DNA from 4 places in the Solwaraspora sp. WMMD937 genome. Region 3 is predicted to be linked to each of the others. Evidence: riboswitches for the same ligand, from Rfam matches in the RefSeq annotation. Region 3 holds a riboswitch; each other region holds the start of a gene.

Region 1 (7,529 bases), 2.7 Mb from region 3:
GATCTCTGCCGGGCCTGCATGAGCAAGCGTCCGGAGAACCGACCGACCAGCGTCGAGGCGGCGTTCGCGCTCTGGGACCTGCTCGGCGACAGCGGCGTCGGCATCGACAGCGGCGTCGGCGTCGGCGTCGGCCCAGACAGTGGCAGCGGCGTCGCCAGGGCGGGTCACGACGTTCTGCCCTAGATTTGATAGTTATCGGTCATTGTCGGGGATTGTGCAATATTTGGCAGATGTCCGGGAAGTGGCTCCGCCGTCGCGGCACGTCCGGCATCGTCATCGGCGAGGACCCTTTCCCGGCGCCGCGCGTCGGGAAAGGGTTCCTCCTTCGGCACTGGTCGGAGGTGCCGGTCGGATCAGCCGATCCGGAACGGCACCCGCAGGGTCGACCGACCAGCGTCGGCGCTCGCCGCGTCGACCCGAACCGTGGTCGGTGCGTTACCGATCGCGTTCCACAACTCCAGCCGGACGCACCCGTTGCTCATCGCCCGGAACTCACCCGAGGCGGATTTCAGTCCGGCGCTCTGCCGGTAGGACTCCGTGCCGGGCACCGGGTCGGTGGCGAAGTAGTGGTAGGTCTCCGTACGGCCGTAGCTGCCGGAGCCGGTGAAGTCGTACGACACCCGGGCCTGGATGCCCGCACCGACCGAGGTGCCTGCGTCCACTTGGAGCTCGAACGTGCTGGCCGCCGACCGGTACGCACCGGTCAACCCGCAGGCCCGGAAGGTGACCGGGTTGTGCGGCGTACCGTCGTAGTTCGCCCCGGCGGCCGACGGCACCGTGACCGTCGTCGCGTTCGTCCCGGCGGTGTTGCTCAGCACCCCGGCGGACCGCAGGTGGAATAGGTCCGAGGTGACCGGCGGGGTGGTCGGGTCCGGCGTGGGCGAGGCCGGCGGCGTGGGGGACAGGCTCGGTGACGGGTTCGGGGTGGTCGGGGCACCGGTGGCGGTGCCGCCGCTCCAGGTGTGCGCACCGGTGGTGGCGGTCCGGCCGGCCGGCACGGTCATCCGGGTACCGTCGGAGAAGGTGACCGTGACCGGCGACGCGGTGATGTTGCTCGCCACGTAGGTGCGGGCACCGTTGCGGTCGAACACCGCGTAAAGTGGAGTGTTCGCGGTGACGCCGGTGTCGACGCGGCCCAACGCTGCCAGGTTGCGCACCCAGTGGAAGGTGTGCGCTCGGCTCTCGCCCTCCTCGACCGGGTAGTTGGGGTTCGCCCGCAGGTTGGCCAGGGCGCTGCTGGCGTCGCCGAGCGCCTGGAACGACCAGAGGATGTCCTGCCAGACCGTCGGCGGGCCGCCGTTGTTGGTGACCAGCGCGTTCCAGTTGGTGGCGATGTAGTCCGGCCGGTAGCCGAGGTAGAGCGAGCCGCCGGTGACCGGCAGCATGTTGATGCCCTGGATCATCTCCGGCTCGGCGCTGAACCAGGTGGCGTACGCCCCGCCGTCGCCCCAGACCATCCCGACCGACCGGTGGCCGAAGGAGGCCGGGAAGTTGGTGTCCGAGGAGTCGAACCAGTATTCCTGGATGGCCGCCGACTGGGTGGTGTAGATGTACAGCCCGGCGTCGCGGATCGCGGTGTTGCCGGTGGCCAGGCCCCACTGGATCAGGGCGTTGGCGAAGTTCATCCCCTCCGAGGACGACTCCTGGTTGTTGCCGGCGAAGAACGCTCCGTGCCCGGCGGCCCAGTCATGGCCGGCGTAGATGTCGAAGTCGCGCAGGAACGGGAACATCGGGTCGTTGCGGTCCCAGCTGTTGGCGTCGCGGATCAGCAGGTCGACCATTCCGCCGTACTGGCTGGTCGCCGCCCAGGTGGGGTCGAACTTGGCCAGCGTCGCGGCGGCGGCGATGTAGTAGCCGTAGTGGAAGTGATGGTCGTTGAGATCGGTGTCGGATCCGTACGAGGCGGGGTAGCCGACCAGAGTGCCCCAGGCCTGGTCGTAGAAGAACACCCGTTGGGTCTTGCCGGGGCTGGCGGTGAACCAGTCGGTCAGCCGGTTCCGGATCGCGGTGAGCAGGTGGTCGCGTTGGGCGGTGCGGCCGAGCTGGTCGGCGATCTCGGCCAGCCGGGCGGCCCGGCCGAGCGCCTTGCCGGTCCAGTAGGTGTCGTTGTCGAAGCCGGCGAGCGGGTCGCCGGACGCGGCCTGGTCCAGGTGCGCGGTGAGCGTGGCGAGGTCGGCACCGACGCTGGTGGCCACCGCTGGGACCTCCGGCAGTACGCCGTGGAAGCGCATCGCGGTCCGGAACGACGTCGCGCCGACCAGGTTGCGCATCGGGCCGCGGGCCGACACGTAGGTCTCGGCGATCGGGCTGCCGCCGTCGAGGTGCTTCCACTGGTGCGGGTAGAGCGAGACGACGGTGCCGGTGACGGTGCCCTCCCGGGCCGTGGTGGTGAAGCTGTACGTGGCGTCGACCGTGCTGCTGGCCTGATCGTAGCTCCAGCTGACCCGGGTGCCGGTGACGTGTGCGTGGGCGTACCGGCCGTAGCTGTCCATCAACGCGGTGCGCCGGGCGGCGCTGGTGCCGGCTCCGGTGGGCAGCAGCGCGACCGAGAAGTAGCCGCGGCCGGCAAGGGTGGAGCTGATCGTGGTCCCGGAGACGGACCAGGCCGCTCCGCTGGGGGCGTAGGCGACGTAGTCGTGGCCGCGCATCGAGAAGCCGACCCGGGCGCCGCCGTGGTGCCAGACCGTCGGGGTGCCGGGGAACGACAGCTCGGCGTTGCCGCCGGTGACCTGGGCGTACACGAACGGCAGACCGTGGCCGACGGTGGCGCGTAGCGTGCGGGCGCCGTCGGACCAGTACGGGCTGACCGTCCAGTCGGTCCAGCCGTCGACCTTGACGTCCGGGGCGTTGAGCCCGGCGACGCCGAGGGTGAACTCTCGCGTGTACGGGTAGTGGTACTCGCCGACGCCGGTCGACGTACCGGAGATCGCCGCCTCGGTGGTGTAGGAGACGCCGAGCCCGCCGGCGGTCGGCTGGAACGACATCGGGTGGGCGTGCAGCGGGTTGGAGTAGGCGCAGTTGTACCGCTTGAACAGCAGCGACGACCACCAGTCGTTGGTGGGCACGGCTCCGCCGGGGGCGTTGCCCGTCACGTACTGGCGGGGGTTGGCGGAGATGTTGCCGCAGGCGGTCGGGGCGGCGGCGCCCGCCGGGCGGGTGGTGGTGTAGCTGCCGGCACCGACGGTGGCGGCGTCGGCGGTGCGCAGTACGCCGAAGATCAGTCCGGTCGCGGCCAGCGCTGTCACGGTGGTGGCTGCCAGGATCCGGCGCGGCGTACGACCTGTTCGCGCGCCATGGATCGACAGGTTCATGGTGCCTCCGGGTTGGGTCGGGCGCGGTCCACGATCGCGAAAAATTTCACGCCCATTAATGAGTTATTGCCAGGAGGTCATCAGAGATGCGGGCTTCTGTCAATATCCCGACATGAAGTTTCGTGTATCCGGTACGGGGTCGTGGCTGTCTGTTGACAGCCGCGCCGGTGCTGCTATATACCTCTCTCTGAGAGCGCTCTCTCGGCTTCGTGGGCTGCATGTGCTCTGGCGCGAGCCGGGTGCGACTGCATGGCGGTAGAGCGCTCTCGCGTGGTTGCCGGTGACCGTCGGTAAATATGCCGATCGGTCTGCCGCTGTTGCGTAAATGACGCCGTACGCTGATTCCGCCGCGAATAGAAAACGGGGGCGGACGGCCACCGACGTGGCCGTCCGCCCCCGATCGCGGACGTCAGTACACCGACAGGTGTACGTGGTTGGTGTGGTCGCTGGACGGGTCGCCACCCGCACCGCTGTACGTCTTCCAGCCGCTGCTGGGCAGCCAGATCCGCTTGTACCAGATCACGTAGAGCACACCGAGCCGGTCGGCGTTGTTGATGTAGTAGTTCGCGAGGTTGTCGCCGTAGCTCTTGTCGCCGCCGGTCGCCACTCCACCGAAGCCGTTGGGCTGGGCGGCGAAGTCACACGCCCGGCCCTTGGGGTGCTCGCCGGAGCTGCCGTTGCGGAAGCAGGACACGTAGCGGGTGAAGCCGGCAGCCTTCGCCTGGTTCAGCGCGTGCAGCGTACGGGGCGTGATGCAGCCGGAGGTGGTGGGGTCGTCGACGTTGCACGACTCGGCCGGCCAGGAGCCGTTCGCGTTGCGCGGAGCCGGGGTTGCCGACGCGCTGGATGACCCGGAGCTGGATGACCCGGAGCCGGAGGACCCGGAGCCGGAGGACCCGCTGGCGGCGGCCCGTTCGGCCTCCTCCGCCGCCTGCTGCCTCGCCCGTTCCTCCGCCTGCTTCTCGGCGGCGACCGCGACGGCCAGGGCCCGCTCCGCCTGGTTCCGGCGCTGGTCCATGATGGTGACCTGCTTCTGCTGCTCCCGGATCTCGTGCTCGATCGCGGCCTTGGACCTGGTCACCTGGTCACGGGTGCGGTACAGCTCGCGGAGCTGCTTCTCCTCGTTGGCGGTCACCGCGCTCAGCGCCGCCGCCCGGTCGATGAATCCTTCCGGCGAGGTGCTGTTGAGCAGCGCGGAGACTGGGCCGAGCCGGCCGTTGCGGTACGCGCGGTCGACGATGTGCCCAACGTTCCTGTTCCGTTGCTCCAGTTCGGCACCGACCGTGTCGAGCTGCTCGGACAGCTTCTTCTGCCGGTCCTTCGAATGGTTGAGCGCCGCCTTGGCGTCGATCCAGCCCTTCGAGGCCGCATCGAGCTCCTTGCGCAGGCTGTCGGTGCCTCCCTCGTCGTCGACCCGGTCGGGCCGGTTGGCGGGCAGGGCGGCTCCGGCCGGCGAGCCGATCGGGGTGCCGGTGACGGCCATCAGGGCGGCGGTCAACGCCGCCAATAACGCGGACCGGGTTTTTCTGTGTACTGTGCGCGACACTGTGCATTCCTTCCGTCAGCCGCCGACCGGGTTAGCTGACGGGTTCGGGACGGAAGATCCCTACCGCGTGACGCGGATGCACCCCAGGTACGTGGTTCCCCGGCTCGCCGTACGGCGATTAGGCGACGGCCTCCGCGGGCGCCGGAGGGGCGCCGCCCGAGCGGAGACCGGGGCCGAGACTACCGGCTCCCCGGGTCGTCGTCCCGGTATCGATAGCCATGTTATGTCTGGAAAAATCAGAAATATACGTATATCGTAGCTGTGAACGTCGCGGGAAGGTCACGAAACTTAAGCATCTGCTAATCACCAGTCGGCCGGTCCGCAGGAGTCGGCGGGGGCCAGTGGCTCGATCTGCAGCGTCGCGTGCTCGATACCGAACTCGTCGTGCAGGGCCGTCCGGGCGTCCCGCAGCACCGTGCCGACATCGGCCGACGGGGTCACGGCCAGGTGTGCCGAGGCCACCTCCATGCCCGGGGTGAGCGTCCAGACGTGGAGGTCGTGCACGTCGCAGACGCCCGGCACGATGGCCAGCCGGCGGTGGACCCGGGCGACCTCCACATGCTCCGGCGCCGCCTGCACCAGGATGCGCAGCGCGGCCCGGGCCAGCCGCCAGGTGCGCGGCAGGATGAACACCCCGACACCGACGGCGACCAGCGGGTCGGCGTACCACCAGCCGGTGGTGGCGATCACCGTGGCGGCCACCAGCACCCCCACCGAGCCGAGTAGGTCGCCGAGCACCTCCAGGTAGGCGCCACGCACGTTGAGGCTCTCCCGGGCTCCCTGGCGCAGCAGGGCGAAGGCGACGATGTTGGCGAGCAGGCCGGCGACCGCCACCACCAGCATCGGGCCGACCGTCACCGGCTCTGGATCGGCGAACCGGCGGGCCGCCTCCACCAGGACGTAGAGCGCGACCCCGGCGAGCAGTACGGCGTTCGCCAGCGCGGCCAGCACCTCGAGGCGGTAAAGGCCGAAGGTGCGCTGCGGCTCCCCGGCCGGTCGTCGGGTAGCGGCGATCGCTGCGAGCGCCATGCCGATGCCGAGCACGTCGGTGAACATGTGCCCGGCGTCGGACAACAGTGCCAGGGAACCGGTCGCGAGCGCGGTGACCGCCTCGACCACCATGAAGACCGCCAGCAGGACGAAGGCGGCCCAGAGGCGCCCGTAGTGTCGCTGACCGGTGCTCCCGGCACCGTGATCGTGTCCGACTCCCACGCCTGCCACCCTCCGTTGCCCGGCGTTTCGTCAGCAGAATAATGCTCACATAGCAATATGTGCAATCGACTCCGGGTCGAGGTCGATGGTGACCAGCCGTTGCGTCGCCCGGGAGAGCGCGACGTAGAGCGTGCGCACCCCGGCCTCGGACTCGGCACGGATCTCCTCGCCGGCCACCAGCACCACCGCGTCGTACTCCATGCCCTTCGCCTGCAGGCTCGACACCACCTGTAGCCGGGAGGTCGCCAGCTCGCCGAGCCAGCCGGCGACCTCGTCCCGCCGGGCCACCGCTGCGATGACGCCGACCGTCCCCTCCACGGCGGCCAGCATCTCAGCGGTCGCGGTACGGACCGCAGCCGGCAGCACGGCCGCAGCTACCCGGTCCCGGCGCGGCACCACCCCGGTCGACCGGACCGCCGTCGGCAACGGGGCGTCCGGAGCGACCTCGCGGATCACCTCGGCGGCCAGTTCGAAGATCTCCGCCGGGTTGCGGTAGTTCGTAGTCAGCTGGAATTCCCGCTGCGGCCGCCGCCCCAACGCCCGGTCCCGGGCCTGGGCGAGCTCGGCCGGATCCCCGGTCCACGCGGTCTGCGCCGGATCCCCGACCACCGTCCAGGAGGCGAGCCGGCCCCGGCGCCCGATCATCCGCCACTGCATCGGCGACACGTCCTGCGCCTCGTCGACCACCACGTGGGCGTACTCCCGGTAGTCGGCCGGTCGCTCCCGGGCGGCGGCACGGGCCGCCCGATCCCGGTCGGCGAAGGTCGTCACCTCACGCACCCCGCCGGTCACCTGGAACGGATCCCGGTGCCGGCGGCGGGGCTGCGGTGGCCGGCCGAGCAGTTCGTCCAACTCGTCCAGCAGCGCCACGTCCGCAATCGTCGGCCCGTTGTCCGCCAGGTCACCGAACGCATCGGCCAGCACCGCGATCTCGGCCGGGTCGAGCACTCCCCGCGCGTACCGACGCAGCCGGTCCGGCCGAGCCAGCCAGCCCAGCACGTGTCGCGGCAGCAGCCGGGGCCACCAGGCCCGCAGGAAGTCCCGGAAATCGTCCCGGTCCGACAACTCGTCCTCGAACTCGGCCTGGCCGGGCAGCCGGGCCGGGGCCACCAACTGCCGGGCCTGCGCCCACAACGCCTCGAACAACCCATCGATACCGGCCCGCCGGACCTCGTTGCGCCGTGCACCCCGGGGCAGCGCGCGGGCTCGGATGCCGTCCAGCTCCGGGCTGCGCAGCCGCAGCAACTGCCCCCGGTAGAGCAGGCGTAACTCGGTCGGCCCGTCCGGTACCGCGTCACGTACCGCCCGTTCCAGCACCCGCCGCATCCGTAGTGACCCCTTCAGCACGGCGACCGCCGCTGGATCCGTCCGGGTCGCCGACACTCCCGGCGGCAGCGATCCCAACGACCTCAGGGTGGCGCTCTCCTCACCCAGGGCTGGCAGCACCGCGGCGATGTACT
Region 2 (7,529 bases), 2.1 Mb from region 3:
AGGAGAGCGTCGTGCCCAAGTCGCAGGTTCGCAAGAAGAAGGTCTACACCCCGCCGACCGACGTCCGCCCGACCCAGACGGCTGCCACCCGCAAGCCGAGTCCGGTCTGGCTGCCGATCAGCGCCGTCTCGTTGATCGTCTTCGGCATCGGCTGGCTGGTCGTCTACTACCTGTCGGAGACCGCCTACCCGGTCGCCTCCTGGGGCTACTGGAACCTGGCGATCGGGTTCGGTGCCATGGTGAGTTCGCTGATCCTGCTCTCCCGCTGGCGCTGACCCGTTCACAGTCGGTCCGCAGTCGGCCCACCAGCGCCGCCACGGTCGGTCGGTGTCCACGAGGATGCCGGCCGACCTGCTGTTATGTCGGGGGCCGGGCGGCGGCGCGGCGGCGACGCTGCCATAGGGTGGCGAGTACCGGGCGCCGGTCCGGTGCGACGCTCGTCACATTACCCATGGGTAACCTGGCGGTAGGCTGAAGCTCCGTGGCCGGCCTTCCGGTCACTCTGCCGCTCGTCCGCAGCACACCGAAGGGCCAACGAATGGGTACGGTCCAGATCGTCACCACGGTGGTCGCCGCCATCGTCACCGCCGTCGCGGTGGTGCTCGCCGGCCGGGCGGTCTGGCAGTTCGTCTCGATCATCCGACTCGGCAAGGCCGACCCGCACCGCACCGGTGACCCGGCCACCCGGGCGAAGGTGATGCTGAGCGAGACCCTCGGCCACACCCGGATGCTCAAATGGAGCGTCGTCGGGGCGGCCCACTGGTTCGTCATGGTCGCCTTCATCGTGCTCTCCATCCTCGTGCTGGAGGCGTACTTCGAGGTGGTCGACGCCGGCGGCGGCATTCCGGTGATCGGCGGTTGGCTGCTGTACGGGCTGGTCACCGAGCTCATCTCGATCCTCGGCATGCTGGGTATCGGCGTGCTCATCGGGATCCGGTTGGCGAACCGGCCGACCCGGACCGGTGGCCGGTCACGGTTCACCGGCTCGACGATGTGGCAGGGCTACTTCGTCGAAGCCGTCGTGCTCGCCGTACTGATCTGCGGGTTCCTCATCCGCGGCTTCCGGGTGGCCACCGACCACTTCGACTTCCCGGTCTGGGCCACCCCGGTGAGCCACGCGCTCGGGGCCGTCCTGCCCGGCTCCGAGTCGGCGATCAGCATCACCGCCCTGATCAAGATCCTCATCTCGATGACCTGGTTGATCGTCATCGCGCTGACACTGACCATGGGAGTGGCCTGGCACCGGTTCGCCGCCTTCTTCAACATCTACTTCAAGCGGGACCCCGGCCGGCCCAACTCCGGCCTCGGCGCGCTGCGGCCGATGATGAGCGACGGCAAGCCGCTCGACTTCGAAGAGGCCGACCCGGAGTCCGATCAGTTCGGCGTCGCCCAGGTCGAACAGTTCAGCTGGAAGGGCCTGCTCGACTTCACCACCTGTACGGAGTGTGGCCGCTGCCAGTCGCAGTGCCCGGCCTGGAACACCGGCAAGCCGCTGTCGCCGAAGCTGCTCGTGCTGTCGCTGCGCGACCACGCCTACGCCAAGGCGCCGTACCTGCTCGCCGGCGGCGGCAAGGACCTCACCGGCGAGGAGAAGGGCACGGCCGAACAACTCGCCAAGGTCGACGCCCTGGCGCTGGCCGAGGCCGACCGCCCGCTGATCGGCGGTGCCGACGACGGCGGCGTCATCGACCCGGACGTGCTCTGGTCGTGCACCACCTGCGGGGCCTGCGTGGAGCAGTGCCCGGTGGACATCGAACACGTCGACCACATCGTCGACATGCGCCGCTACCAGGTGCTGATCGAGTCGAGCTTCCCCAGCGAGGCCGGCGTGATGCTGCGCAACCTGGAGAACAAGGGCAACCCGTGGGGTGCTCCGCCGAACACCCGGGAGGACTGGACCAAAGGTCTCGACTTCGAGGTTCCCCGAGTCGGCGAGGTGGACGACTTCGAGTACCTGTTCTGGGTCGGCTGCGCCGGCGCGTTCGAGGACCGGGCCAAGAAGACCACCCGCGCGGTGGCGACCCTGCTGCACGAAGCCGGCGTCGACTTCGCCATCCTCGGCGAGGGCGAGACCTGCACCGGCGACCCGGCCCGCCGGATCGGCAACGAGTTCGTCTTCCAGATGCTGGCCCAGCAGAACGTCGAGACCCTCAACGAGGCGTTCGGCGACCGGGAGCCGGCGAGACGCAAGATCGTCGCGACCTGCCCGCACTGCTTCAACACCCTCGGCAACGAGTACGGCCAGCTCGGCGGCCACTTCGACGTCGTCCATCACACCCAGCTGCTGGCCCACCTGGTCGCCGCCGGCAAGCTCACCCCGGTCACCCCGGTCGACGGTGGGTTGACCTACCACGACCCGTGCTACCTGGGCCGGCACAACCGGGTGTTCAGCCCGCCCCGGGAAGTGCTCGGTGCCGCGTTGACCGCAGGTGCCGGGGCGGGCGGCGACGCGGCCCAGCTGCGGGAGATGCCACGCAACTCCGAACGCTCGTTCTGCTGCGGTGCCGGCGGGGCGAGGATGTGGATGGAGGAGCGGATCGGCAAACGGGTCAACGTCGACCGGGTCGAGGAGGCGCTCTCCACCGGTGCCCAGACCATCGCGGTCGGTTGCCCGTTCTGCTACACCATGCTCGGCGACGGGGTCACCGGCAAGCAGTCCAGCGGCGCGGCGGACGAGAACGTCGAGGTCGTCGATGTGGCGACGGTGCTGCTCAGGTCGGTCAAGCCGGCGGTAGCATCGTCGGCGTCATCGTCGGCCGAGGAGTAGGGAGAAGCGGGTGCTGGGTTGGGCCCGCGAGTTCCTCGCCCAGCCCTGGCCGTTCCTCACCCTCGCGGTGCTGGCCGGCGTGAGCCTGCTGGTGCACCGGCCGCTCGCCGTACGGCTCGGCTGGGCGCGCTGGCCGACGCTCGGGATGCTTCTCAGCGCTGCCGCGATCGCCGCGCTCACCCTGCCACCGGCACCGACCGGGTCCGGTGTACCGCTCGCCCCCGGGGTCTCCGTTTCCGGCCCGGACGGCCAGGTCTTCGCCGCGTGCCTCCGGTCGCTCACCGATCCGGCGGTGCTGTGGTCCGGGCTGGTCACCGTCGACTCGCTCGGCGAACGGGTCGGCAACGTGGCGATGTTCGTACCACTGGCGTTCTGCACGGTGCTGGCGGTCCGCCGGCCGGCGCTGGCCACCGGGCTGCTCCTGCTGGCCCCAGTCGTCGTCGAAGTAGGCCAGGCCGTGCTCGGCGTCGGCCGTGAGTGTGTCGGCTACGACTGGGTCAACAACGCGACCGGGGCGCTGATCGGGGCGGTCGGCGGCGGCGTGGTCCGGTTGCTGTGGCGGCGGTTCGCGCCGTCACCTACCAAGGTCAGCTAGCTGCCAGTCGCGACATCGGTAGCGGCGAAGACGCTGCGGGCGACCGTCGCCCGGTACCCGGCGACGACGTCGGTGGTCGCAGCGATCGGCCAGGCTGCCGGCCCGAGCACTGCGGGCGGCCGGCGCCGCGCGTCCAAGGGCTGTGCAACAGCGACGTTCGGTACGTCGAGTGCGTTCAGCAGGCAGGCCAACGCGGCGGTACGTGGTCCGACCGGTCCGGCGCCGCGCTCGGCGGCGGCCAGCCGTCGCCGGGTCTCCGTCTCGGCGGGCGGTTCGCCGCCGTCCGGCGGAGCGAATTTGGGCCGGGGCAGCACCCAGAGCACCCGGTCCCGTTCCCGGCGGAGCACCCCCGAGACGACCAGCCCGTTGAGTACCTCGTCGACTACACCGTGGGACAGATCGACCACCCAGTCGCGGGTCGCGCGGCCAGGCTCGGCCTGAATCCTGGTCCGGACCTGGTCGAGCAACTCCCGACCGTGGCCTCGACCCCGGGCATCGCCGGGTGCGTACCCGCCGGCGGGATCGTCGTCGGTCAGCACCCGGCCGTCTGCGTCAATCGCAATCTGGCCGCCGACGGCGAGGTCGCACAACACCGCCCCGGCGACGGCGTAGTCGAGCTCTGGGGAAGCGACGGTCGCGGTCCCGGAATCGTCATAGCTGAGCAGGACCAGCTCCTCCGCGAGGCTGAGCGATTCCATGTCATCATGCTAACCGCCCAGACCGGTGACCGCAGGAGAAGCGGTTGCTTCGGGGAAGCAGAGGCGGCAGGCGGTCTTGAACGAACACCGCGCTTTCCAATAAGGTGATGCACCGACCGCTGCGGATGTCGGCCTCCGTACCCCCGCCCGTGAGGCCCCAGCGATCGAACCATTGAAGGAGTCGCTGCCAATGGCACGTGCGCTCGTAAACTCGCACATCCATCGTCACAGTGGGTCCCGAAATCGATGCGGAGAGCATCGGCCTTTACGGCTCTTGCGGCGTAGTGCGATCACCCTGTTGCTCGCCGTAATTGCGTTGGTCATCCCGGCTGTTCCGGCCCACGCCGAGCCGACGCTGGCTGAGATCGAAGCCGAGTTGGACGCCCAGTGGCTGAAACTGGAACCGGTCATCGAGCAGTACAACAAGGTGCACAGCGAGCTCAAGGCCAACGAGAAGAAGGCGGCTGCGCTCGACGAGAAGATCCGCCCGCTGTCGCTGCAGGCCAACCTGGCGGCGGACGAGATCGGTGAGGTGGCCAACCGCTATTACCGGACCGGGCCGTCGAGCGAGCTGAACGCCCTCCTCCGGACCGGATCACCGACCAGCCTGGCGGATCAGCTCGTGGTGCTGGACCGGATCTCCAAGCGTCGGCAGGAAAAGATCACCGCCGTTCTGGAGACCCGCGACCGCTATCTCGCTGAACGGCAGACGCTGGACGAGTTGATCACGAAGCAGCAGGCACAGGACAAGACGCTCGCCGAGCAGCGCAAGACCATCGACGCCGAGATCAAGCGCCTGGAACGGGCGCGAAACGCCGCGTACCAGTCCACCGGCTACACCGGCGGATCCGGTGCCTCCGGCCCGTGCCCGGCGGTGTCGGTCGGCGGAGCCGCCGGAACTGCGGTCCGCACCGCGTGCGCACAGCTCGGTAAGCCGTACGTCTGGGGTGCCACCGGGCCGAACGCCTTCGACTGTTCCGGCCTGACCCAGTACGCCTGGGCAAGTGCCGGTGTCAGCCTCACGCATTACACCGGAACTCAGTGGAATCAGGGCAGTTCGGTCAGCCGCGCCAACGCCAAGCCCGGCGATCTCGTATTCTTCTTCAGTGATCTGCATCACGTGGGGATCTACATCGGTAATGGCCTGATGGTGCACGCTCCCCGCGCGGGTCAGCCTGTGCAGATGGAGAACATCGACAACATGCCGCTCGCCGGTTTCAAGCGGGTCGGCTGATCGCAGCAGGTCAGCCAGCCCGCCGAGGCAATCTGAGTGGCGCGCGTTGGTCGGCCGAACGTACGGGCGGACCGGTATGAACGGGCCGGTCCGCCCGGCAGAATTCGAACGCTTGAACGATGGCAGCCTATGCACGATACGCAATCGTCTGCGTACTCAATGAGATAGTCCATGTTTTCGCTTGCGTAGCGAGAACACCGCTCTCTACCCTTGGGGATCGTCGAGTCGGGAGGACGTCAACCAACCGGGTTGACCTCGGCCTGACACCGCCTAATCGCCGTCTGACGGCGAGCCGGGGACCCACGGCACTCTCGGGGTGAATCCGCAGGCCACCTGCGGTAGGGCGTCTCCTTTCCGCCCGAACCCGTCAGCTAACCCGGTAGGCGGTCTGGGGAGAAGGAGTCCGGTGGCTACGAGCGCCCCTCGGCGATACCTCCGGTGGTCCGGCCGCGACCATCGGCGAAAACCGCCGCACGACCCTGGCCGAATACTCACCACGTTGATCGCCGCCACCACCGGCGTCGGTCTGCTGCTGGTCGCGGCGCCGGCGCAGGCGCAGCCCACCGTCGCCGAGATCGAGTCGCAGATCGACGAGGTCTGGGCCGAGCTCGAACCGACGATCGAACGGCACAACGCCGTACGGCAAGACCTCGCCGCCAAGAAGAAGCAGGCGGACGAACTGCAGAAGAAGATCAAGCCGCTGCAGATCCAGATCGACCTGGCGATGGACCGGGTCAGCGAGTTCGCCGCCCGGTCGTACAAGGGTGGTAGTCCGTCGGTCTTCAACGCGATCCTGACCAACGGCAAGCCGACCCACCTCGCCGACCAGCTCGAGCTGCTGGACCAGTTCGCCCGGCGGCAGGCCCGCGACGTGCAGGCTGTCGTCGACCTCAAGAACGAGTACGCCGCGAAGAAGGCTCCGCTGGACGATTTGATCATCGAGCTGACCAGCACCGAGGCTCAGCTGGCGGCGAAGGCCAAGGAGATCGACGCCGAGGTTGACCGGTTGCAGGACCTGCGCCTGGAGGCGTACGGCTCGACCAACACCCTCGGCTCGCTGCGTCCCGCGCCCTGCCCGGCGACCTACCCCGGCGGTGCGGCCGGCAAGGCGGTCACCTTCGCCTGTGCGCAGATCGGCAAGCCGTACGTGTGGGGTTCAGCGGGACCGGGCAGCTACGACTGTTCGGGTCTCACCCTGGCCGCCTGGGGGCAGGCGGGTGTCTCACTGCCACACAACGCGGCCCGGCAGCGTCAGGTGACCGCCAATGTGAGCCGGGACCAGCTGCGCCCCGGTGACCTCATCTTCTACTACAGCGGGCTCTCCCACGTCGGCATGTACGTGGGTGACGGCTGGATCGTGCACGCCTCCCAGGCGGGCGAACCGGTGCAGATGCGCAAGATCGGTTCGAGTGTGCACAGTTACGGCAGGCCCGGCTAGACCTCACTCCTCCCCATGGCCTGGCGCGTGTCGCTGATCCCCCCGTCAAGCGGCAGCACCGGCCACCGGAAAGGCGCCCTCCCATGTCTCCCCCCGGCTTGGGAGGGCGCCTTTCGCCTCCCCGTCGCCGGTGCGCCGGCTCTCCGACAGCCCAGCCGGTTCAGCTGGTCGGCCAGGTGCGCCACCGCTGCCAGGACCGGCTCGGAGTGGGCCCACGCTGGCCCTGGTACCGGGATCCGTAGACCGCCGACCCGTACGGATGCTCCGACGGCGACGAGAGCCGGAAGATGCACAACTGCCCGATCCTCATCCCGGGCCAGAGCTTGATCGGCAGGTTCGCCACGTTGGACAACTCCAGCGTCACGTGGCCGGAGAAGCCGGGGTCGATGAAGCCGGCGGTGGAGTGGGTCAACAGGCCCAGCCGACCCAGGCTCGACTTGCCCTCCAGCCGGGCGGCCAGGCCGTCGCCGAGCGAGACGACCTCGAGCGTGGAGGCAAGGACGAACTCACCGGGGTGCAGGACGAACGGGTCGCCGCTGGGCACCTCGACCTGGGACGTCAGATCGTCCTGCCGGGTGGCCGGGTCGATGTGGGTGTACAGGTGGTTGTTGAAGACCCGGAAATACCGGTCGAGCCGGACATCGATGCTCGACGGCTGGATGAGCGAGGATTCGAACGGCTCGAGGGAGAGGCCGCCGGACTTGGTCTCCGCGACGATGTCCCGGTCGGAGAGGAGCATCGTCACACGATAGCGACCGTGCGGCCGGTGTGACCGTGCGGTCGGTGTCCTGGCCGGA
Region 3 (7,529 bases):
GGAGGCCGCCGGGTTCGTGGCCATCGACGCCCGGGGCACGGCCGCCCAGGTCGCCGCAGTGATCCGGCAGCGGCTGACCGAATGGCAGCCGGACGACGGCCGTCCGGCCGGCGCCTCGTGGCGGCCGGGTCCAGACGATTCGCGTGCGTCGTGACCCGCAGGCCGGTGTCTGTCGGGAGCTGCTGAACCGTGCACCCCGCTCGGGCCGTACTCCTGGCCAGGACCAACCAACCGGCGTCGGCCAGGACCAACCAACCGGCGGGCAGTGACGAGGATCGCAGGAGGGGTAGTGACGGGAATCGCTGCGCCCTGCCCGGTGTCGTGGTGTGCTGGGAGCCTGCCACACCCCACCGACCTCAGTGAATCGGGCAGTCGGCCGGCCCGACGCAGCGCGGCGATCGAGGAGCCTGGCAGGAAACGCCAATCCTGTTCACAGCAATTATTCAGGCAATCGTGTCAGCTTCGACTCACGAGACGGAATCCCTGACGCGTCTCATCTGTTGTGCAGGTGTCGGCGCCATACGGCGGGGCCTGCCACATCAGGTTCGCCGGATCGGAGGCGGACGTGACGGGGGAGAGGCTGATGGAGATGCGCATCGCAGGTGACAGGGCACGACGTGGGGTTAACGAGGGGACCGTGAGCAACGTGGAGAAGACGATGGCTTTGCGGACCGACGAGGTAGCCGAGGAGCGGGACCTCGTTGGCGTCTACCTGCATGAGATCTCCCGCACGCCGCTGCTCGACGCGGCCCGGGAAGTCGACCTCTCCAAGGCGATCGAGGCCGGTCTGTACGCGGAGCACCTGCTGGAGCAGGGCATGCCGCGGGCCGGGGTGAGCCGCGAGGAGCTGGAGCGGCTGGTCGTCGAGGGTGAACGGGCCAAGGACCTGTTCATCCGGGCCAACCTGCGTCTGGTGGTGTCGATCGCCCGCCGCTACGTCCGGTCCGGGATGCCGATGCTGGACCTGATCCAGGAGGGCAACACCGGTCTGGTCCGCGCGGTGGAGAAGTTCGACTACGAGCGTGGTTTCAAGTTCTCCACCTACGCGACCTGGTGGATCCGGCAGGCCATCAGCCGGGCGATCGCCCAGCAGGAGCGGACCGTACGGCTTCCGGTGCACCTGGTCGAGGACGTCAACCGGATGCGCAACGTAGCCCGCCAGTTGACCCGCGAGCTCGGTTCGGACCCGGAGCCGGAGCAGATCGCCGCCTCGCTCGGCGTGCCGGTCGAGCGGGTGCACGAGCTGGTGCGGTGGTCGCAGGACACGGTGTCGCTGGACACCCCGGTCGGCGACGACGGCGATACCAACCTGGGCGACCTGGTGGCCGACAGTGACGCACCGTCGCCGGAGGACATCGTGCTCACCGGGTTGGAGCGGCAGCGGATCGAGGGCCTGCTCAACCACCTGGACGACCGGTCCGCCGGCATCATGCGGGCCCGGTACGGCTTGGAGGACGGGCGAGAGCACTCGCTGACCGAGGTCGCTTCGCGCTTCTCGCTGTCCCGGGAGCGCATCCGGCAGCTGGAGATCCAGGCACTGGGCCGGCTGCGGGAGCTGGCCCGGGCGGAAGGGCTGCAGGCGGCCTGACGAATCGGCGGCAGGCGACCTGATCCGCCGATGAACTGACAACCCACCGACGAACTGACGACGGCCCGGCATCCGCAAGCGCGGATGCCGGGCCGTCGTCAGTTCGTCGGGCGAGCGACCGGGTCAGCGGACCCGGCCGTAGCCGTACGGCGGCATCATGTCCACGCTGGCCAGCTCGACGGTGCGGCCGAAGGTGGGTGCGTGGATCACCTGGCCGCCGCCCACGTACAGGCCGACGTGGGCGAGACCGTTGTAGAACACCAGGTCACCGGGCTGCAGTGCGCCACGGTTGATCTTCGCGACCACGTCCCACTGCATCGCCGCGTTGTGCGGCAGGCTCTTGCCGGCGGTACGCCACGCGGCAAGCGTCAGGCCCGAGCAGTCGTAACCGTTCGGGCCGCTGGCAGCCCAGACGTACGGCTTGCCGATGGCTCCGTACGCAAACTCGACGACCGAGCCGGCGGCACCGGACACCGACGGGACGGTTCCGGTGTACGACGAGCCGGTCTCGCTCGCGGCACCGTAGGCCCGTTCCCGCTTGTCCATCAGCTCGTCGATGTCCGCTTCGATGCTCTTCTTGCGGTCAGCGAGCTCCTTGACCTGGGCGTCCTGCTTCTTCAGGGCCGCCTGCAGCTTCTCCTGCTCGGCCAGGTAGGTCAGTTGGGTGCTGGTGAACTCGCTGAGTCGCTGCTGCCGGTCCCGGGCCAGGTGGTCCAGGGTGCCGAGCCGGTGGATGAAGCTGCCGGAGGTGCCGTCGAGCAGGGCGGTCGCGGTGCTCAACCCGCCGGTCTTGTACGCGTTGACCGCGATCTGACCGACCTCGGTCTGCGCTGCCGCGAGTTCGGCTTGCAGCGGGCCGAGCTTGGCGTCGATCTCCTCGGCCGCCGCCCGGGTGGCCTTGGCCTCCTCCCTGAGCCGGTTGTACGACTCGACGACCTTGGCCAGCTCTTCGGATTCCTTGTCGATCTGCTGCGTGAGTTCGCTGACCGTCGGCTGGGCGGTCGCGGCGGTCGCCGGTACCACCAGGCCGAGGCTTACGCCGGCCAGCATCAGGGTGCGCAGCAGAATCCGCGCTGTTGACAAGAACGCAGAACCCTTCTTCCTAGCCGCCTACCGGGTTAGCTGACGGATTCGGGCGGGAAGTTCGCCCTACCGCGGTGAACCGCGGATTCACCCCAGTTGCCGATGGGTCCCCGGATCGCAACCGTGAGATTACTGTTTGTAATGTCAGATAATCTCGGGACGGCGATTCGGCGGCACTGGACCGGCGTCACCGCTTCCCGGCGACTGGCGACCGGACCAGCCGATCCAACTTAGCCGCAAGGGTTGCGACCAGGAAAGTGCTGCGATCGTGATCCGTGGCATGGAACTGGCCGGAGGCCGTTGACAGTTACTTGATGTGACGGTTGGCTGCTCTGGGCAACATTCCTATTGCCCTCGGGTGACTGGTTGACTCCGGCGCGTTGTCCTTGGACAGCGCCTGATCAATTGCGAATAATGCGTCATTAGTCGGTCTACGCGGTTGTCGTCAGTAAGCTATCGGGATAAATGGGCGCAAAAGGTCTGGTTCGCCATCCAGGACGCGGCCTGCCGTACGTCATTCTGCTAGGTGGCAGAATGACTACCTTCCATCGAGTAGCTTGCTGTTCGCACAATGGACCCGCAAGGTCAGCGCCGCACGAGCCCTTCGGAGGCAGCTATGCGTGCTACTCGCCAGACCCCACCCCGACGCGGTTCCCCGGTACCCGCACAGTCCGGCTCCAGTGTCGGACGGACCTTCTACCGGCAGCCCGGCATCTGCGTGACCGGTGACTGGTTCGTCGTGGCCGGCCGGCGGTTCGCCGTCCGCGACCTCACCGAACTCCGGACCGCACGAGGCGCCCGCGACCGGCTCACCGGCCGGGTGATCGCGGTGACCGCCCTGACCCTGGCGGCGGTCGCGGTGACCGTCGGCTACACCCGGGGGCTGGACGAGGTCAGTGCTGGGGCCTACCTCGCCATGCTGGCGGCCGCGTTCGTGCCGGTGACGGTGGCCTGGCTCGGCGACCGGTTGCGGCCGCGGGCGTACGAACTCTGGGGCCGTCACCAGGGACTGCTGTTGCTGCTGTTCAGCACCGACGACGAACGCCAGTACGGCCAGGTGAGCCGGGCGTTGATGCGGGCCCGGGAAATGTCCCGGCTGGCCGGTCTGTCCGAGCCGGTCACCATCGAACCGTGGGTGCCCGACCAGCGGTGAGCGGGTCCGACCGCCGCTGCGGTCGCCAGCGGGCTGGTCGACGTCGATCAGCCCGCGTCTCGCCCGTCCAGTCGACGGGCGAGGTCGTGCAGCATCGCCACCGAGTCGGCCGGTGACAGGGATTCTGCCCGTAGTCGGTCGAAGACATGCTGGTACGGCCGGACCTCGTCGGCCCGGTCGATGACCTCCTCGACCAGAGCGCTCTCCACGTACACCACGTCAGCGTCGGCCTGGTCGGCGAAGTGCAGGATGACGAACGGCCCGAGCACCGTGTTGCTTCCGGCGGCGAACGGCAGCACCCGGACCGTGACATGAGGTGCCGCCGACATCTTCGCCACGTGCTGGAGCTGCTCGCGCAGTACCCGCGGGCCGCCGGTCATCCGGCGCAGTGCAGCCTCGTCGATGATCACCTCGATCTGCGGCGGATCGGCGCCGAAGAGCACCTCGTGCTGGCGGGCCAGCCGGATCTGCACCCGCCCTTCGATCTCGGCCGCCGGTACATGGTGCGGGCCGTCGGCCGGGATCACCGCGCGGGCGTACTCCTCGGTCTGCAGCAGACCGGGGAAGCTGATCGGCTGGAAGTAGCGCAGTGCCGACGCTTCCGCCTCCAGCCCGATGTAGGCCGCGTAGGCGGCCGGCACCCGGTCCTTATAGCCGCTCCACCAGGCGCGCCGTCGTGCCGCCCGGGCCAACTCGACGAGCTCCTGCACCTGCTGCTGGTCGCGTACGCCGTACAGGTCCAGCAAAGCCTTGACGTCGTTGGTCGAGATGCTGACCGACCCCGACTCGATCCGGATCAGCTTCGACAGCGACCAGTCCATTTGAGCGGCGACGTAGTCCTGGGTCAGCGCCGCGGCATCGCGTGCCCGGCGTAGCGCCGCACGCAGCCGGCGACGCCCGATGGTCGGGCCCTGGTGTCGGGCAGGCATGGAAACGCTCCGGGAGAGTGCCTTGCAGAGTGCTACCTGGCTGGTTGCCACCCTGTTGCACGCTACACCGCCGTCGTCAGGTCTGCTAAGGACGGCCGGCCCCTCCGCATGGTCCGGACGGCGGTTTCACCGGGTTTCGCGGTGTCGCCCAGTCGCGTCGGCAAGATCGAGAACTGGTACAGTCCGCCCGATTGCCTGCGTGCTCTGATGGCAAATTTACCGATTTATCCTTATTAAGGAGTTTAGGTGACTGTGATCAGCACTGCCGGTCCGGCGTGGCGTAAGAGCCGCCGCTGCGAGGCGACGACCTGCGTCGAGGTAGCCGAGATCGGGCCGGCGGTCGGGGTGCGCAACTCCACCGACCCCGGAGTGCACCTGGAATTCTCGCCAGCCGCCTGGTCGGCATTCGTCGCCGGGCTGTCCGCTGCGCCGTCCAGCTCCGGCGGCCACACGAAGGGTTGATCCGACGCCGCACGAGGCTCGGCTCCACGGCCGCCGACAACGTCGGCCGTACGCCCCGGCCGGGTCGGCCCGACGCCGGTGCCGGCCCGGCCGGGGTGCCGTCAACCGGTCACCGCCCGCCCGGTGTCAGCCGGTGAACACCTTGTCCGGCTCGGTACGCGGTTGCTCGCTCGCCCAGCGGCTGACCACCCGCTCGGCGTAGAACGACACGAACGGCACCGTCCCGGCCAGCATGATCGCCAGGATCCGGCCGAGTGACCAGTTGGCCCGCCGGGCCAGGTCGAACGCGGCGACCAGATAGACCATGTAGAGGAACCCGTGCGCCGGCCCGACCGTCTCGACCACGACGGCCCGGTCGAACAGGTACTTCAACGGCATGCCGATCACCATCAGCAGGATCAGCACCACGCCGACCACGTACGCGATCAGCCGGTACCGGGTGAGTGCACCTGACACTGTCGTCCGTCCTTCTCTCTTTCCGGTCAGCCCGGGTAGTCGCCGGCCCTGGCGTGCGGGTTCGCGTTCAGCCAGGCCAGGTAGTTGTTGTACGCGGCCAACTCCGGGTCGTCCGGGCCGGGGGTGGCGGTCACGCCAGGGGCAGACCGGACCCGTACCGGTCGGCCGAACGACTCCTCCCGCGATGGCCCGTTCTCCGGTGTGCCGCTCCTCGGTGAGTCGTCGTCCGGTGTGCCGTTGTCCGGGCCGGGTACCGCCCGGTGTGCCTGCCGTATCTCACGGATCCAGATGAACACCACGAACGCCGCGAAAATCGGCCATTCCACCGCATACGCCCAGCTCAGCGTGTTGCCGGCGGTGGCCCGGCTGATCTGCCACCAGCCGAGCGCGAGGAAGCCCACCACCAGCGCCACCGCCGCCAGGTGCCGCAGGATCCACACCGGGGTCCACAGCTGCCGCATGCAGGGAAGCGTACCGGCCGCCCGTCGGCTTCTCCGACGAGCCGTCGTAGTCAGGTGCGAGGTTGCCCGGAGGCCGGCGCCCGGTGTTTGCCGCCGACCGGCCGGGGAACCCTACGACGGTAATGCCTCGTCGACTCCCCGGAGGCCGGAGATGACGGATTCAGCGCGGTACGGCAGCTACTCCCCGGCGGCGGCCGGTCGGCCCTTCGAGCCCCGCCCGGACCACCCGCCCGGTGGTGCCACCCGAACCTGGTCGGACCCGCCCGAACCGGGAGCCGAGACGTGGGTCGACACGGTTGACGAAACCGGGATCGACCCGGTCGAGCTGGCCGACGACGAACTGCTCCGCGAGATCGGCAGCCTGCACCGGACCCGGCTGGACACGCTGCGGCACGGCACCGACGCAGCGCTGGCCAACCATCTGCACCGCACCGCCGATCTGGAGACCGAGTACCTGACCCGGCACCCGGGCCGAGAGGTCGATGCCGCCCGGTTGCGGCACGGGGAGTGAGTCGTGCCCGCGTACGCCGAACGCGGTGTCTCCGCGCCCCCTGAGGTGGCGTTCGGCACCGCGACCGACCCCGACCGCAGGGCTGCCTGGTTGCCGGGGCCGCTGCGCCAGGTGCCGGCGGAACCAGCCCACGGCGACCACCTGCAGGCCCGGTGGTCGACGGCCGGCGGCCCGTGGACGGTCGTCGTGCAGGTGTACCCGGTGCAGGCGGGCGGTGCAATGCTGCGCCTGGAGCTGGACTCCGACCTGCCGCACGAGCAACTGACTCGGCTCGCCGACGAGACGCTGACCAGCCTGGTCCGGGCGGTCACCGACAACCTCAACGCCGGTTGACGGTCAGCCCGTGACGCGGTTGCCTGTCAGTCGGCGGTGAACCCGGGCTTCTCCATCCCGGACCAGCCGCGGGGTGTCTCAGGCTCCCGGTCCCGGTCGGTCCCTTCGATGATGTCGTGGGAGACCGCCGTGTCGTCGTGCTCGCCGGCGAAGTCCGGGTCGTCCTCGGGTGGCTGGCCGTCCGGGGCCTGGCCGAGTGCGGCGGTTGGCCGGTTCTGGTGCTCTTCCATTGGTGATCAGGCACCTTCCGTAGATGAATGCAGGACCTCTTCCGCCTCGTCCTGGGCGTATTCGCCTTCCGGCAGGGCATTGATCCTGGTCAGCAGGTGAGCGGGTAGCTCGGCGGCGACCGCCCGGCGGGCGATCTCGGCCCGGCTCACCCGTTCCTTGCCGAGGTAGATGTCGTCGAGCAGTGCGTACAGCTCGGCCTTGGACGTCTCATCGGTCACCTCCGCCTGCTACCCCGCACGCGGCACGGCAAACGACGCTCCACGTACCGACCGGACCGCCGGGTTCATCCTGCCGACCGTCGGCGTTCCGCCCTCTCGGTCCG
Region 4 (7,529 bases), 1.3 Mb from region 3:
GGCCGAGGACCGCGATGCGGCTGCCGCAGGCGCTGGCCGGTGCCGCCTGCTCGCCACCGGCCGCGACGCATCCGGTCAGCACCGACAGCAGGCCGAGCACCGCCGTCGGCCGCAGCAACGTGCGCACGTCCACCTCCTGTACCCGGTCGGACCCGCCTATCCTGCTGGTAGGAGCGTGAGGTTTTGATGAGACGGTCGATCCTGGGTGCGGTGCTGACCCTCACCGGGTTGGTCCTCACCGGGTGCAGTGACCCCGGGGCGGGGACCCCGGCGGGTGTCTCCGCCGCGCCGTCGTCCACCGCGACCGGCACCGCGTTGTACGCGGTCGACTCCCGGACGCTGGACGAGATCGTCATCGACGCGCAGGGGTTCGTGCTGTACCGGTCCGACCGGGACACCGCAGCACCGACCTGGTCCGCCTGCGAGGGACAGTGCCGGCAGTCCTGGCTTCCGGCACCCTGTGAGGGCGAGGTACGGGTGGAGGGGATCGACCGGCAGCTGGTTGGCTGCTTCGACCGGCCCGACGGGAGCCGGCAGCTGAGCCTGGCCGGCTGGCCACTGTACGGGTACGCCGGTGACCGGATGCCCGGCGACGCGAACGGTCACGGCCAGTCGGGCATCTGGTTCGCGATCCGCCCTGACGGCGACAACGCGGTCTACGTGCCCTGATCGGGTGGTCCCGGCACACTGGCCTGTCCGCTCGGGCATACCGCCCTACCCGCCCTGACCGCCGGGCAGCCGCAGCCGGGCCTCGGCACCGCCGCCTTCGGCGTTGACCAGCCGCAGCTGCCCGCCGTGCAGTTGCGCCACCCAGCTGGCGATGGCCAGCCCGAGCCCGGTGCCGTCCTCGGTGCCGCTGCGGAACCGCTGCTCAGGTGCGGCCGCGACGGCTTCGCTGAGCCCGGTGCCACGGTCGCGTACCCGTACCGTCGGCGGTCCAGGGGTGACCTCGAGTCGGATCTCGGCCGGCTGGTCGGCGGCCCGACCGTGCTGGACCGCGTTCTGAATCAGGTTGCGCAGCGCGATCCGGACCAGCGCCGGGTCGCCGTACGCCACCACCGCCTCGGTGACCGGCACCGCGCGGTGCGGCGCGACGACGGTGTCGGTCAGCACCTCCTCGGCCAGTTGGTCCAGGCGAAACGGCTCGCGGCGCAGGTCGCGCAGGCCGGCGACGAGCTGGGCCCGGGTGAGCAGGACGGAGACCGAGTCGGCGAGCCGGTCGGCGGAGCGCACCACCTGGCGCAGCGCCGCCGGGCGGCGCTGCGGCTCGGCCAGCGCGGTCTCGGAGACCGCACGGATCACGGTCAACGGGGTGCGCAGCTCGTGCGCGGCGTCGGCGACGAACCGTTCCTGCTGGTTGAGCGCGTCGGCGATGGGCTCGGTGCCGCGGCGGGCGAGCAGGTAACCGCCGGCGCAGGCCAGCGCGGTGAAGCTGACGCCGCCGGCGACCAGGGCCAGGGCCAGCCGCCGGTTGGCGGTCTCGGCCGGCCCGGTGTCGCCGAGCACCACGACGGCGCCGGCCACCGCCCCGGTGACGGCGTGCTGGAACGGCACGGCGAGCAGCGGGGTGGGGGTACCGGCGGTGTCGCCGACCCCACCGGCGAGCTCGGTGCCGGAGGTCCAGACCGTCCGGGCCGGTGCGAGCAGGTTGTCCGGCGGGACGACCGGCAGCCGGGCCGGGTACGCGAAGACCAGGCTGAGGTCGGTTCGGCCAGCCTCGTAGACGTAGACGGCGGTGGTGCCGTTGGCGACCGCGTTGTCGAACAGTTTGTCGAGCTGCAGCGCCCCGGACTCGTAGTAGAGCAGGGCGGCGGCGGTGCTGGCGGTACGCCGCAGCTCGGCGGCGACCACCTCGTCGCGCTGCCGCCCGTCGACCAGCAGCGCGACGGCGCCCATTCCGGCCAGGCCGACCACGTTGATCGCCATCACCAGCAGCGTGATCCGGATCCGCAGGTTGCGCAGCCGGTCGGCGGTCTGCAGCGGCTTGCCGCCCCGCCGGTCGCGGCGGTTCACGACGGCGCCCCGCCGATTCGGCCGGCGGTCACGGCGGCGCCCCGCCAACCCGGTAGCCGACCCCGCGTACGGTGTGGATCAGCTGCGGCTCGCCGAGCTTGCGGCGCAGCTGGGCGACCACCGCGTCCACCACGTTCGAGCTGGGGTCGGCGAGCTCGTCCCAGCAGTGTTCGAACAGGTCGCTCCGGCTGACCACCGCTGGGCGCCGGACCAGCAGCATCTCCAGGACGGCGAACTCCTTGCGGGTGAGCGTCAGTAGGACGCCGGCGCGGCGCACCTCCCGGCGGGCGGCGTCGACCTCCAGATCCGCCACCCGCAGCAGCGGCGGGGTGGTGGCGCCGCGGCGTCGGCAGAGCGCCCGGACCCGCAGCACCAGTTCGGCGGTGACGAAGGGCTTCACCACGTAGTCGTCGACACCGGCCTGGAAGCCGGCGATCCGATCCCCGGCGCTGTCCAGCGCGGTGAGCACCAGGGCCGGTGTGGTGAGCCCGGCCCGCCGTCGGTGGCCGAGCTGGTGCAGTGAGTCGCCTTCCGGGAGGATCCGGTCGAGCACCAGGCAGTCGTAGTCGTTGATGCTCATGCTCAGGTCGGCCTGGCTCCAGTCGGCCGCCTGGTCGACGGCGAATCCGCCGGAGCGCAGCGCGGTGACGACGGCGCTGCGTACCTCGGGGTCGTCCTCGACCACCAGCACCCGCATGCGGGCGAGGCTAGCAAGCCGCCGTCACCAGCGCGTCTTTGACGAGGGGTCCACCCGAGGACGTGCACCGGTCGCCGTTGAGCAGGAAGTTCGTCGGTGGCGGGTTGCTCGCCGAGTAGCTAGCCGGGCACCACCGCGCCGGCGGCGCGTGACCGGGTCGTCCGGTCGCGACCAGCTGATCGACCGACTGTGAGCTTGCCCACTACCTATCGACGAGCCTCGAACCCTTGCGGGACGACGGAAGGGCCCGGGCCGATCGTCACCGCAGACCGGGCGCGGCGGCCCAGCCACTGGCCAGGCCCTAATATACAACGAAGCCTGCCGATGCATCGGCAGGCTGGGCAGCGCTGTCGGACAGACCGGCGTCGCGGTCCTGACTTGTCGGCGATTCCCCGCCGTAACAATCGAGGACTAGCGTGGGGACGGGGAGGGCAACCCCCGTCCCCACCATCAGTTGCTAAACACGCACGAGCGGTCTGGCGTCCAGGTCGTGCGTGACGCGCGGGAGCCGGGCCACGCGAGTGGCTCTGGTTCCACCTCCTCTCGACAGGTGGTGCGCGGGCTGGCGGCGGAGTCCGGGCTTGGCCCGCCGCCAGCCCGGGGAGCTGTGCGGTTGACACGGTGATGTCGCCATCGCCGCGCCACGCGTCGACTACTTCAACGGGGGCACATCCATCGATGGAAGCGCTCCCATGCAGGGACTGTAGCCTGAGTCACGAGTTTGCGAAAGTCCAGCGGCTGATCAGCTCACGAAATGAAGGTGTGATGAGGCGGTCACGCCCATGTTCACCGGCCGAACTGCTGAACCGCCGTGGTCGCCCCGGCGACGATCAGCAGCGCATCCGGCGGGATCAACGTCTCAGGTCCCGCGTACCTCAGCTGCTGGTCCCGCTCCTTGATCCCGACCACCGTAATGCCGTACCGCTGACGTAGCCGGGACTCGGCCAACGTCCGGCCGGCGGCGTCCGGCGGGGCGCAGACCTTGGCGATGGCGAACCCGTCGTCGAACTCGATGAAGTCGAGCATCCGACTGGCCAGCAGGTGGGCCACCCGGTCACCCATCGCCGCCTCCGGAAAGATCACATGGTGCGCGCCGACTGAGGCGAGGATCCGGCCGTGCTTGGCGGTGATCGCCTTTGCCCAGACCTCCGGGACACCCAGTTCGGTCAGCGCCACCACGGTGAGGATGCTTGCCTCGACGTCCGAGCCGATGCCGACCACCGCGCGGGGGTAGTCGGCGACGCCACACTGGCGCAACGCCCGGTCATCGGTCGAATCCGCCTCGACCACCCTCGGCAGCCGCTCGGACCAGCGGTGCACCCGTTTGGGATGCTCGTCGATACCCAGCACGTCGTGGCCGAGGCGGAGCAGAGACTGGGCGACCTGACCACCGAACCGGCCGAGGCCGATCACCACCACGCTGTCGGCGTCCGGCGGCCCGACCGGGGAATCGTCATCTCTCACCGAGGATCCGTCCGACGCTACGACTTTCCCGCTTTTCCTCATACGCACTGTAGTCAGCCGCTAACCTCGGCGCAGCGATATCCCGGCCCCTGACGACTTGTCGTACGCCGCCGGACGCAGAAAGTGGACATCACCGAAAGTCGTTGCCTGGTAACGGATTTTTCCAGCTCAGTCAGGATTGTCGAGGTGTTGATGCCGGTGACCGATCCGGTAAGCTTGCCGGCGGTCTCCGCCAGGCGGCGCCCACCGGTGCCGGCGGTGACCGCCGCCCAATCACCCTCCGGGGTGAGCCGGGGAACCACGTTTCCACCGGGGTGAATCCGCGCCAGCGGTAGGGATCGTTCCGTCCCGAACCCGTCAGCTAACTCGGTCGGCGGCCAAGGAAAGGAACAGGATGACCGCACCCCTCCGCCGGCGGATTCCGACGGCTGCGGCGCTCGCCGCCGTCGCCGCCCTGCTCGCCGGCTTCGTCGTAGCGTCGCCGGCCGCCGCTCAGGATCCGGACGACGAAGGCGCCCCGCCACTGCTCAGCGAAGTGCTCGAATCGACCGGCCGAGGCTTCGTCGAAGCCAAGGCGGCGGTCGACGAGTCCCGCAAACGCCAGTTGAAGCTCAACCTCGAGTTGGAAAAGGTCGAGGAGCGGATAGCGGCGCTGACCCCACAGATCGGCCAGGTCGCCTCCAACTCGTACCGCCTCGGTCGGATCACCCCGGTGATGGTCCTGCTCAACAGCGCAGACCCGGACGCGTTGCTGGAACGCGCCGAAGGCCTGGACATGATCGCCATGCACGACAACAAGCGGATTCGGCAGCTCAACGAGGCCCGCGAACAGGCCGCCCGGGCGGTCGCCGCGATCGACGCCGAAGTGGCCCGCGAGGAACAGCAACTCGAGGCGATGGCCCGACAGAAGAAAGAGGCCGAAAAGGCCCTCCAACTGGTCGGCGCGGTCGCCACCAACGGGTTCGTCTCGGCCACCTCGCCGGTCGCCGCCCAGGCGCCGCGTAACTCGGACGGTTCCTGGCCGTCCCAGTCGTGCAGTCTGGACGACCCCACCACGAGCGGCTGCATCACGCCGCGCACCATGCACGCGCTGAACGAAGCGAAGAAGGCCGGCTTCACCCGCTTCGTCTCCTGCTTCCGCCCCGGTGGGCCGTTCGAGCACCCCAAGGGGCGGGCCTGCGACTTCTCCGCCCAGCAGCAGGGGTTCGGCGGCGACGCCTTCGGCGACGACCGGCTGTACGGCAACAACCTGACCGCCTTCCTGGTCCGCAACGCCGACAAGCTGGGCATCCTCTACGTCATCTGGTACCGCCAGTTCTGGTCACCGACCACCGGTTGGAGTTCGTACAGCGGTGCCGGCGGCGACCCGAACAGCGACCACACCAACCACGTACACCTGTCCCTGCTGTGACCACCTGACCTCGCTTCGCGCGGTGCCGGGCCGGGCCGGCACCGCGCGAAGAAACTGTCAGCCGGTACGCGCCGTCAGCCGGTACGCGCCGACCGGCGTACCGGTGACCGGCCGGTCGGCTGCTGCGGCGGCGGACCGACCGGATTGGCCGGCGGGATCGCCCGGGTGACCGGCTTGTCCGCAGCCACCGTGATCGGCTCGCCGTGGTGAGTGAGGTCAACGGTGGCGTTCGGGTCGACGTCACGCAGCGAATAGGTCACCTCGTCGTGTTGGACCGCCACCCGCAGCCGCAGGCCCCGCCACATCATGGCGAACTCCAGCCGGTTGATCCGCTGCGGCAACCGGGGAGCGAAGGCCAGCTCCCCGCCGTGGTCACGCATCCCCCCGAAGCCGGCGACCAGCGCGAGCCACGCCCCGGCCAGGGCGGCCACGTGGATGCCGTCGCGGGTGTTGCGGTTGATGTCGTGCAGGTCCATCAACGCGGCCTCACCCATGTAGTCGTGGGCGAGCTCCAGATGGCCGGTCTCCGCGGCGATCACCGACTGGGTGCACGCCGACAACGACGAGTCCCGCACCGTACGCCGCTCGTAGTAGGCGAAGTTGCGGGCCTTCTCCTCCTCGGTGAACGCGTCGCCCCGCCAGTGCATCGCCAGCGCCAGGTCGGCCTGCTTGACCACCTGCTTGCGGTACAGATCGAAGTACGGGTAGTGCAGCAGCAGCGGATAGTGGTCCTGCGGGGTGCCGGCGAAGTCCCACTCCTGGTGCCGGGTGAACCCGGCCGACTGCGGGTGCACGCCCAGCTCGTCGTCGTACGGGACGTGCATCGACAGCGCCGCGTCCCGCCAGGCCGCGGTCTCCTCGTCGTCGACGCCGAGCACCCAGGCCCGGTCGGCGTAGCGCAGCGCGCAGTCGGCAGCGGTCAGCAGGTTCCGCTGCGCCATCAGGTTGGTGTAGATGTTGTCGTCGACCACGGCGGTGTACTCGTCCGGCCCGGTCACCCCGTCGATGTGGAACCGGCCGTGCCGGTCGTGGTGGCCCAGCGAACGCCACAACCGAGCGGTCTCCACCAGCAGTTCCAGGCCGATCTCCCGCTCGAACTCGACGTCCCCGGTGGCGTGCACGTACCGCCGGACCGCGTCGGCGATGTCGGCCGCCACGTGGAACGCGGCCGTGCCGGCCGGCCAGTACGCCGAGCACTCCTGGCCGCGGATGGTCCGCCACGGGAACGCCGCCCCGTTGAGCCCGAGCATCCGGGCCCGCTCCCGCGCCTGGTCCAGGGTCGAGTGCCGCCAGCGCAGCACCGAGGCGACCGCCCCCGGCTGGGTGTAGGTCAGCACCGGCAGCACGAACATCTCGGTGTCCCAGAAGGCATGCCCGTCGTACCCCGGGCCGGTCAGCCCTTTCGCCGCGATCGGCCGCTGCTCGGCTCGGGCACCGGCCTGCAGCACGTGGAACAGCCCGAACCGGACCGCCTGCTGGATCTCCGGGTCGCCGTCCACCCGCACGTCCGAGTGGCCCCAGAAGTCGTCGAGGTACTTGCGCTGCTCGGCGCAGAGCCCTTCCCAGCTGGAGATCCGGGCGCCGGCCAACGCCGCGCCGACCTGGTCGCGCAGCGCCGGCAACGAGCGCTGGCTGGACCAGCCGTACGTCAGCAGCTTCACCATCCGCAGCCGCTGCCCCGGCTCCAGCAGGCAGGAGACGGTGGTCCGGACCCAGTCGTCGAAACCCTCGGTGCTGACCGAGACCTCGCCGGGGCCGTCGATCTCGTGCCCCATCGCCGCCGCCATCCGCAGCCCGCTGGCCTTGGTCCGGTGGATGAGCAGCCCGCCGTCGGGCTGCACCAGCCGCTCCTCGGCCTGCAGCGGCGTCTCCAGCACCGCGGCGACGCGCGGGTCCTTGCTCTGTGCCGGCAGCTCCTCGTTGGCGACCAGCTCGGACTGCACG

Evidence for each region. Region 3 has a riboswitch for cyclic di-AMP ahead of O7621_RS13895 (NlpC/P60 family protein). Riboswitches for the same ligand answer to the same signal wherever they lie in the genome.
Region 1: another riboswitch for cyclic di-AMP. It lies ahead of O7621_RS26180 (hypothetical protein); the one in region 3 lies ahead of O7621_RS13895 (NlpC/P60 family protein).
Region 2: another riboswitch for cyclic di-AMP. It lies ahead of O7621_RS04975 (NlpC/P60 family protein); the one in region 3 lies ahead of O7621_RS13895 (NlpC/P60 family protein).
Region 4: another riboswitch for cyclic di-AMP. It lies ahead of O7621_RS07970 (hypothetical protein); the one in region 3 lies ahead of O7621_RS13895 (NlpC/P60 family protein).

Annotation. Positions count from the first base shown of each region.
Region 1 covers NZ_CP120738.1:5,934,951-5,942,479, reverse strand. Annotated here, with positions in the region: gene O7621_RS26190 (serine/threonine-protein kinase) at 1-183, shown strand, start outside; gene O7621_RS26185 (glycosyl hydrolase) at 354-3,311, opposite strand; gene O7621_RS26180 (hypothetical protein) at 3,721-4,794, opposite strand; cyclic di-AMP (ydaO/yuaA leader) riboswitch at 4,862-4,992, opposite strand; gene O7621_RS26175 (cation diffusion facilitator family transporter) at 5,161-6,069, opposite strand; gene O7621_RS26170 (AAA family ATPase) at 6,115-7,529, opposite strand, start outside.
Region 2 covers NZ_CP120738.1:1,123,719-1,131,247, reverse strand. Annotated here, with positions in the region: gene O7621_RS05000 (cell division protein CrgA) at 12-275, shown strand; gene O7621_RS04995 (heterodisulfide reductase-related iron-sulfur binding cluster) at 539-2,767, shown strand; gene O7621_RS04990 (VanZ family protein) at 2,778-3,362, shown strand; gene O7621_RS04985 (GPP34 family phosphoprotein) at 3,359-4,060, opposite strand; gene O7621_RS04980 (NlpC/P60 family protein) at 4,251-5,294, shown strand; cyclic di-AMP (ydaO/yuaA leader) riboswitch at 5,552-5,695, shown strand; gene O7621_RS04975 (NlpC/P60 family protein) at 5,794-6,732, shown strand; gene dcd (dCTP deaminase) at 6,893-7,471, opposite strand.
Region 3 covers NZ_CP120738.1:3,195,759-3,203,287, forward strand. Annotated here, with positions in the region: gene O7621_RS13885 (dTMP kinase) at 1-154, shown strand, start outside; gene O7621_RS13890 (sigma-70 family RNA polymerase sigma factor) at 590-1,588, shown strand; gene O7621_RS13895 (NlpC/P60 family protein) at 1,712-2,638, opposite strand; cyclic di-AMP (ydaO/yuaA leader) riboswitch at 2,682-2,816, opposite strand; gene O7621_RS13900 (DUF6232 family protein) at 3,288-3,824, shown strand; gene O7621_RS13905 (DUF5753 domain-containing protein) at 3,872-4,753, opposite strand; gene O7621_RS13910 (DUF397 domain-containing protein) at 5,000-5,215, shown strand; gene O7621_RS13915 (DUF3817 domain-containing protein) at 5,342-5,671, opposite strand; gene O7621_RS13920 (hypothetical protein) at 5,698-6,132, opposite strand; gene O7621_RS13925 (DUF6158 family protein) at 6,284-6,643, shown strand; gene O7621_RS13930 (hypothetical protein) at 6,647-6,976, shown strand; gene O7621_RS13935 (hypothetical protein) at 7,003-7,206, opposite strand; gene O7621_RS13940 (hypothetical protein) at 7,213-7,425, opposite strand.
Region 4 covers NZ_CP120738.1:1,872,593-1,880,121, reverse strand. Annotated here, with positions in the region: gene O7621_RS07995 (branched-chain amino acid ABC transporter substrate-binding protein) at 1-127, opposite strand, end outside; gene O7621_RS07990 (hypothetical protein) at 187-669, shown strand; gene O7621_RS07985 (HAMP domain-containing sensor histidine kinase) at 715-2,013, opposite strand; gene O7621_RS07980 (response regulator transcription factor) at 2,042-2,710, opposite strand; gene O7621_RS07975 (TrkA family potassium uptake protein) at 3,497-4,174, opposite strand; cyclic di-AMP (ydaO/yuaA leader) riboswitch at 4,431-4,566, shown strand; gene O7621_RS07970 (hypothetical protein) at 4,569-5,585, shown strand; gene O7621_RS07965 (glycoside hydrolase family 65 protein) at 5,660-7,529, opposite strand, start outside.